Regions from separate parts of the Arthrobacter citreus genome, predicted to be linked through region 1. Evidence: riboswitches for the same ligand, from Rfam matches in the RefSeq annotation. Region 1 holds a riboswitch; the other holds the start of a gene.
The links. Region 1 has a riboswitch for cyclic di-AMP ahead of AAE021_RS13160 (M23 family metallopeptidase). Riboswitches for the same ligand answer to the same signal wherever they lie in the genome.
Positions count from the first base shown of each region.

Region 2: another riboswitch for cyclic di-AMP. It lies ahead of AAE021_RS06815 (LysM peptidoglycan-binding domain-containing protein); the one in region 1 lies ahead of AAE021_RS13160 (M23 family metallopeptidase).

Region 1 covers NZ_CP151657.1:2,859,235-2,863,440, forward strand. Annotated here, with positions in the region: gene AAE021_RS13155 (NlpC/P60 family protein) at 1-627, opposite strand, end outside; cyclic di-AMP (ydaO/yuaA leader) riboswitch at 631-793, opposite strand; gene AAE021_RS13160 (M23 family metallopeptidase) at 914-1,684, opposite strand; cyclic di-AMP (ydaO/yuaA leader) riboswitch at 1,687-1,897, opposite strand; gene AAE021_RS13165 (metal-dependent transcriptional regulator) at 1,963-2,661, opposite strand; gene serC (phosphoserine transaminase) at 2,910-4,040, shown strand; gene AAE021_RS13175 (MFS transporter) at 4,075-4,206, opposite strand, start outside.
Region 2 covers NZ_CP151657.1:1,489,494-1,493,699, reverse strand. Annotated here, with positions in the region: gene AAE021_RS06820 (hypothetical protein) at 1-583, shown strand, start outside; gene AAE021_RS06815 (LysM peptidoglycan-binding domain-containing protein) at 746-1,669, opposite strand; cyclic di-AMP (ydaO/yuaA leader) riboswitch at 1,673-1,824, opposite strand; gene AAE021_RS06810 (hypothetical protein) at 2,160-2,762, opposite strand; gene AAE021_RS06805 (GNAT family N-acetyltransferase) at 2,982-4,206, shown strand, end outside.

The sequences.
Region 1 (4,206 bases):
GCGCAGTGCGTTCTCGACCATGGCGGTGCAGTCCTGGGCAACGCCAATCTGGCCGTATGCGGAGGCCACAAGAGCTGCGCCGACACCGCTGGAGGCAACGGGTGCCGGAGCGGGTGCGGGTGCGGCGGGTGCTGCAGTTGCCGGCGCCGGCGTGTTGGCTGCCGGTGCTGCGGCGGGCGCTGCATAAGCGGTGGTGGCTGCGGCCTGCTGGGTCTGCACAGTTGCGGCCTGCTGGGCCTGCTGTGCCTGGGCAGCTGCCTGCTCCTGCGCAACTACTGCGGCGGCTGCAGCGGCTTCTTCAGCGGCAACCTGTGCACGGTAGTCAGCACCGGAAACCGAGGAAACGGATTCAAGTGTTGCCAGTTCGAACGGGGCCTGGGCGGAAACCGAAACGGCTCCGGTTGCGGTGACCGCGCTCAGCGGGGTGGCTTCAAGCGCCTGGCGGTCGGTGCTGACGGCTGCCTGGGCGGGCAGACCCGCGGCCAGAACGAGGCCGGAAGCGGCGACGACGACGGCGGCCTGGCGGCCAAGGTTTCCAGCATTGGAGGTTACGGCCCGGGATAGAGCTGAAATCGGGCTCGTCTGGGTGGTGGCCGCGCGACGACGGCCATGAGCTACTGATGACACAAGTTTGCCTCTCCCAATGCCTACGAGGTGAGCTGTCGGATTCGGATGGGAGTCACCCGGCTGCTGGACCGTAAGGCCCGTGCAACTTAACCCCTAGGGCTTCTTGCGAAACCCGAATGTGGTTCCCCCGCCTCTGCCATGCGATGTTGCGAACGGATCTCAAACAGTGGCAGAGCTCGGCGATCTGTTCGAGAGTGCCCGATCTTTGGCCGATCAGGCACGAGGACGAGCGTACAACAACATTCCGTGAATGTCACGTTCCGGTCACGGAATGATTATCCTGCGGTCACAACCAGCCGAGCGGATCGACTACGTCGCCGTTAACCATGACCTCAAAGTGCAGATGGCAGCCCGTGGAGGCGCCCGTGGTGCCGCTGGCACCCACCAGGTCTCCGCGCTCCACCGTGGCGCCTACGCCCACGGCAAGGTTGGACATGTGGTTATAAGTGGTCTCCACGCCGTTGCCGTGGTCCACGACCACGCGGTTCCCGCCGCCGCCTGCGTGCCAGCCGGCGAAGGTGACCGTGCCGGAAGCGGCGGCCGTGACGTCGGTGCCGCACGCGGCGGCAAAGTCCTGGCCACGGTGCAGTTCGCCGGCGCTTCCCGTGATGGGACTGACCCGGTAACCGAATCCTGAGGTCTGCACCAGGTCAGCTGCCAGCGGGGTTGCCAGGGTGCCCTTGGTGGCGCCTGCCGCGATCTCGGAGCCGGAGGCCACCACGACCTGGCGCAGCTTCGCATCCGGATCGAACTTGCTGCTCAAGGCAGCGCGCTCGAAGTCCACGCTCGCGTTGGGATCAGCGGAAACCACTGCTTCTTCAACGGCGGCGGGCTGCATTTCCTGCACCGGTTCGCTGACGGCTGCAGTGGTGGGGAGGGCGACGGTCAGGATCAGACCCGATGTCGCTGCGGTGATGGCGACCTTCTGTGCTGCATCACCGAGGGAAACGGATTTTGTTTCGGCCCGGCGGCGGCCGGAAGCCTGGCCGTTCCTCGGGCGTGGAGCCGTAGCCGGTGCGGACGCTCGGCGCCTGCCCGGGGCAGCATGCTTCGACAAGGTATACCTCTCTCATATGCCTGCGAAGTTAGCTGTCGGATTCGAGTAGAGAAACTCGGCCCCGCACGCACCACGAACGCAGCGAATGCGGCGTCGTGCTGATGCTGGAGGCTTCACCCCAAGGCAGCCTTGGCTGCCAGTTGATGGGTCCTCCGCCCCTGCCTGAACGGTCTGTAGTTCCGGGCCAGTGGCAGGGTTCGGCGGAAGGCCCGGATAACGGTGTTATTTCAACGTCAGTAAGTCACTATAGGGGACACAGGCCAAAAGAGACCATTCCGTTATCCGGCGGTGGATACAAACACGTGCGAGGCCACCTCCGGAGGCAGCTCCAGGGCTCCTTCAATGCCGGGCACCCGGACCGAAATGTATCCGGCCACAACTTCCGCCGTCAGCGCAGCTCCGGGGCGCAGTCCCGCCTCGTCCAGCTGGGTTAGCAGTTCCGGTTCCACCTGCACCGGCTCGGCGAGCCGGACCAGCTTCAGCTTGGTGCCGGGCTCCGCGGCCGCGACGGCGGCAACGAGGTTGGTGACCCCGTCATGGAAGAGCTCTGCGGCTACTCCTCCGATTTGTTCCAGTCCCGGAATGGGATTGCCGTACGGCGATTCGGTGGGGTGGCCCAGCAGGTCATACAGCCGGCGTTCCACCCGTTCGCTCATGACGTGTTCCCAGCGGCAGGCTTCGTCATGGACGTAGGCCCAGTCAAGGCCAATGACGTCCGCCAGCAGCCGTTCAGCCAGCCGGTGCTTGCGCATCACTTCCGTGGCACGCCGGCGGCCCAGCTCGGTGAGCTCCAGGTGCCGGTTTCCGGAAACCACCACCAGACCGTCACGCTCCATCCGCCCGATCGTCTGGGACACCGTTGGCCCGGAGTGGCGCAGCCTTTCCGCGATCCTGGCCCGGAGAGCGACAATGTTCTCCTCCTCGAGCTCCAGAATGGTTCGCAGGTACATCTCAGTGGTGTCGATGAGGTCCGTCATGGCAGGGCCGCTCCTATTACTCGTGCGGAAGAATACTCGTGCGAAAGATTCAGGAGAACAACGGCGGACGCCGCCGCCAGAGGTCATTATTGCCCCTCACGTTAGCTTATTTGTACGGAGTGCAGATAATCCCGCCCACCCCGTGGAAGGTGTGCAACGGTGTGTTCACGAATGGCTGGGAAGCAGGCCGGTGGGGCAGAATGGAAAGGCACATCAGAGCACCCTGCCTACCGCTTGGAGCGAAACCCATGGGCGAAACCGCCGCACTTAAGATCCCCGCTGAACTGCTTCCACTGGACGGACGGTTCGGAGCCGGGCCGTCGAAGGTGCGTCCGGAACAAATGGAGGCACTGGCCCTCGCCGGCACCAACCTGCTGGGCACGTCGCACCGGCAGGCTCCCGTCCGGAACCTCGTCGGCAGCATCCGCGAAGGGCTTTCGGACCTCTTCAATGCCCCTGACGGCTATGAGGTCGTGCTGGGCGTCGGTGGATCCACCGCTTTCTGGGACGTGGCGTCCTTCGGCCTCGTGGAGAACAAGGCCCAGCACCTCTCCTTCGGTGAATTCGGCTCCAAGTTCGCCGCCGCCACCAACAAGGCTCCCTTCCTTGCCGCTTCCTCCATCATTAAGGCCGAGCCGGGGACACGTCCGGAGCCGGTGGCTGAAGCAGGAGTGGACGTCTATGCCTGGCCCCAGAACGAAACATCCACCGGCGTCGCCGCACCAGTGCGCCGGGTGGCCGGGGCCGACGACGGCGCCCTGGTCCTGATCGACGCAACCTCCGCCGCCGGTGGCCTGCAGGTGGACCTCGCGGAATCCGATGTGTACTACTTCGCGCCCCAGAAGAACTTTGCCTCCGACGGCGGCCTGTGGCTGGGCATGTTCTCCCCCGCCGCACTGGAACGTGCAGCACGGATCAATTCCTCGGACCGGTGGATTCCGGACTTCCTGAACCTGCAAACGGCCATCGACAACTCGAAGCTGAACCAGACCTACAACACGCCGTCGCTCTCCACGCTGGTGACGCTCAATGCGCAGGTTCAGTGGCTCAACGCCAGCGGCGGGCTCAAATTCGCGGCGGAACGCACGGCGGATTCGGCCGGCCGGGTTTACTCCTGGGCCGAGGCATCCCCCGTGGCGGCGCCGTTTGTGTCCCGTCCACAGGACCGGTCAAACGTCATCACCACCATTGATTTTGACGACAGCATCGATGCCGCCGCTGTGGCAAAGACCCTGCGCGCCAACGGCGTCGTGGATGTGGAGCCGTACCGCAAGCTCGGCCGCAACCAGCTGCGTATCGCCACTTTCGTGGCCATCGAGCCCGACGACGTCAGCGCACTGCTGCGGTGCATCGACTTCGTGATCGAGCACAGCCGGTAGTACCGGGACACACCTGCGGAGCAGGATCGGGGCCTTACACCGGGTCCGGGTCCTGCTCCGTTTCTGTTGTGGTCATATGCAGGCGCCGGGGAAGGGTCCGGTCATAGTGGATCCGCAGGTGGTGTGCGCGCCAGGCCCAGACAAAACCGACGACTGCGGTGATGAG
Region 2 (4,206 bases), 1.4 Mb from region 1:
CACTATGGCTTTGCGGGACAAAGCCAGGGGCCCGCTGGGTTGGATTCTTGGTGTTGTGGGCGGTCTGGCGCTGTTGGTTGGTTCGTTTTTTGCCGGCATGGCCACCGCGGATTCCCCGGCGGATCAGGAGCAAGCCTCAGTAACCGAGCAGCAGGACGCCCAGAACCAGGACGCCCAGAACCAGGACGCCCAGAACCAGGACGCCGAGAGCAACGCCGAGGCGGAGGACCAGGACGGCCGGCCCGAACGCGGTCCCCGGTTCGACGGCGACGGCGAAGACTCGGACGGCGGTCCAGACTCTAATGCGGATGCGGATGCGGATGCGGATGCCGATCCCGACGCCGACGCTGATGCCGGTAAGGAGTCCACGGACGGGGATGCCCGCAATCAGGGCTCACGGGGCGACGCCCGGCACGGGGACGGCCACCATGACAGTCACCGAGGCGGCCACGGCCCGGACGGCAGCGGCCCGGACGACGGTGGCCCGGACGACGATGGCGGGCGCGGTGCCGACGACGACACCGCCGAGGATGCTCCCGTACGGGAGGAAAGCACCCCGGAACAGGATGAACCGGCCGCGTAATGCGGGTTGTTCGTCCTGCAGCGTGTCCGAATAAACCGGAAGGCCCAAGGGGCCCGAACGCACAAAGAACGCCCGGCCAAATGGCCGGGCGTTCTTTGTGTGGTTTCACCGAGGGTTGGGCCGTTCGCTTCCCGCCCCTGCGGTAAATCTACTGGTGCGTGATTAGGCTACGCGGTAGTACGAGGCACCGGAACCGACGTTAGCGCTCTGCTGAACAGTCTGGTTGCCGTTCCATCCGCTGTGGATGGCCTGGCCGTCACCGATGTAGATGGCGATGTGGGCAAAGCCCATGCCGCCGTCGGCGTAGTAGATGATGTCGCCGGGCATCGGGTCAGAGACCGGAGTTCCGTAGGCGGCAAGCTGTGCCGGGGCCAGATCGCCAACTGAGTGTCCTGCTGCCCGGAGGGCAACTTCCACCAGCACGGTGCAGTCCTGCATGGCACCCATCTGGGAGAAAGCGGAGTTCAGCATGGTCTGGTTGGTGCCCGTGGCAGCTACGCCGGCTGCGGGAGCAGGCGTCACGGAAGAGGCCTGGGTGCTGATGCCGCTCAGGTCGACGGCGGCTGCGGTTTCTGCCGCTGCTGCCGGTGCTGCCGGTGCTGCCGGTGCCGCGTAAGCAGCAGCCGGTGCGGCTGCAGCAGCCGGAGCTACTGCGGCGCCGCCGGCGTATGTGATGACATCGCCGGGGTAGATGATGGATTCAAGGGACAGGCCGTTCTGGGCCAGGATGTCCTCAAGCGTCACGCCGTAGGTTGCGGCAATCTTGCTCAGCGTGTCGCCGGACTGGACCACGTGAGTGGAACCGGAAGCTGCCGGAGCGGCTGCCGGAGCGGCTGCGGGAGCTGCTGCCGGAGCAGCAACGGGGGCGGAAACAGCGGCAGGTGCGCTGTAGAACTCGGATGAGTCATTGGCGATGACACCGGCAGAGGCCGGAGCCGCCATACCGAGCATCAGGCCGGAACCTGCTGCCACGAAGGCAGCGGTGCTGCCGATGGTGCGTGCTTTGCCGCTGGTGGCGTTCGCAAGTGCGGACCACATTCCGGCGGTCTCGGCACGGTGACGTCCACGAGTGTTATTGAAAGACATTGAGTTACCTCTCCCGATACCTGCGAGGTGAGCTGTCGGATGCGGATGGGAGTCACCCGGTCAGCCGTAGAAACCTCTGGCTGACTTAACCCCAAGGATTCAAAGGAACCCGTTTGTGGTTCCCCCGCCTCTGCCGAAGTGTGTATATCTGTGGACCTTGACCAGCGGCAGAGCTAGGTAACAAGCCAAGGGAGCCGCTTCAGATAACGGCACGTCCACTACGCTACAAGAGGATTACGGGAGGATAACTATTTAGTAACGGACCTCGCAGATGCGTGTGAGTGTCGCCTCTTTGTGCTATGCGTGGGCTATGGCACCATGGGCCACGGCTTGCCGCGCTGATCGCGCCGCAGTTTCCGCATTTCTCCGGTGGTCGTTGCCTGGTTCGAGCGGCCGGGCCTGCTGAGATCGTGACAGTGGCCGGCTAGGAGGAGAGTGGCATGGACGACAGGTCTTACGGACGCCGCAGGAAGGGCCAGCCCCGGTCCGGCTAGTTTGTTTGGCGGACCACGTTGGCGACAGCGAAGTTGCCGTACCCCTGAAGGATGTCGCCCGGTGCCAGCCTCACATCGCGCACCAGTCCAGCACCCTTGAGCACTGCCCCGCGCTTCTCCGGCGGCCCGGACCGGAAATCCCCGCCGTCCGCAAGGACCACGGATTCGGCCTCGACAGCGCCAAGGACCTGCGAGCCGGAGCCAAGCACCGAGCGGCCCGTCACCACGGGGCCGTTGGCCAGGCGGGCACTGTCGCCCACAGCCACGGCATCTCCACGGCCAGCCTTGAGCTGCACGCTGCCGGGGCCGAGCGTGATGTCGGAGCCCATCAGGATCATTCCGCCATGCTCGGCGGAGACAAAGGCGCCCGGATAAAACACATTGCGGTGTCCGATAACGCAGGAACTCTCAGAATCGGCCTGAAGGACGACGCCCGGATAAAAAACGTTTCCTTCGCCCAGCTGCACTTTTGCCGAAATCAGCGTTGACGAAGGATCCAGTATCTGCTGAGTTGCGCAAAGTTGCAGCACTTCAGCAACGGTGAGGAAACCAAAATCCTGGCGAATACTGTCGGCATCGGTTCGCTGAGGAGTTGGCATGTTGTTCTCTTCCTTAGTCATCTGGCCGGGACCTTACTATCAGCTGGAACCGGGAGCACTCCCAGCCTACCCGTCTCCGCCAGGGCATTGCCGCTCCAAGGAGCGTGAGCACAGTGGAAACTTCACACTTCAAACTAATACAGCGGCACCAGGCAATTGCGCCATGATGTAACGGGGTAAAACAACCGCCGCAAAGACGCAGAGGTAAGGAAAGCTTCGATGATCAGCCAAAGTGGCGCCGGCACGGTTCTTCAAACCAGCAGACTGATTCTTGAACCGCTGCTCCCGGACCATGCCGTCGAAATGGTGCCGGTCCTCGCCCATCCCGGGCTTTACGAATTCACCGGAGGCGAGCCGCCCACACTGGAAGGACTGAGTCACCGTTATGTCCTCCAATCCGGCGGGGACCCGTCGGGGGTTGAAACGTGGCTGAACTGGGTTATTCGGGAGCAGGGCACCGGATCCGCCGCAGGCTTTGTTCAGGCTACTGTCGCTGCCGGCGGCCGGGCAGCGGACCTGGCCTGGGTTATGGGTCGGGAACATCAGGGTCGAGGCTATGCCACGGAAGCGGCTGGTGCCATGGTGGAGTGGCTGATCCGGCAGGGCGTGGGGCGGTTTTGCGCCGGCATCCACCCCGGCAATGCGTCCTCCGCTGCGGTGGCTGCCCATCTGGGTCTGGCGCGAACAGGCCGGGTCGACTCTGACGGCGAGGAAATTTGGCAGCTTGACGCAAGGAGGGGCACCACTGCGGGCGCCACGGCTCCGGCCCCGGACCTTGATGCCTCAGCCGTGGACCTAATCCTGCGGACCGCCGCCGACCGGGATGAGTTTTCCGGAACCATCCAGCTGTCCCGGGGCGGCAGCATCCTTCTCGAAGGGGCCTACGGTGTGGCCTCCCGGCGCTGGAACGTGCCGGTAACGCTGGGCACACGGTTCGACGTCGCCTCCGTCACCAAGCTGTTCACCTCTGTGGCCGTCCTGCAGCAGGTGGACGCCGGGACGCTGGAGCTGAACACCCCCATTGGGCGTTTTGTGGAACTGGACGGCACCCGGGTGGACCCCGCGATCACGCTTGGCCAGCTCCTGAGCCACACCTCGGGCATCGGAGACGACGCCGATGAGGAAGCCGGCGAATCCTACGAGGAACTCTGGACGGACCGTCCCTCCTATTCGGTCACCGAGACCGCTGACTTCCTGCCGCAGTTTGTCCACAAGGAGCCGAACTTCGCCCCGGGCGAAGGCTGCCGCTACTGCAACTGCGGCTACATCCTCGCCGGGCTGGCGCTGGAGGCGGTGACAGGAGTGAGCTACCGGGACTACGTTCGGGAACAAGTCTTCGCTGCCGCAGACATGCGGGATTCAGGCTTCTTTTCCCTGCGGGAAGCCGTGCCGAACGTGGCCGAGGGGTGGGACCCGGTCCGCAACGACGCAGGCGCGGTGATCT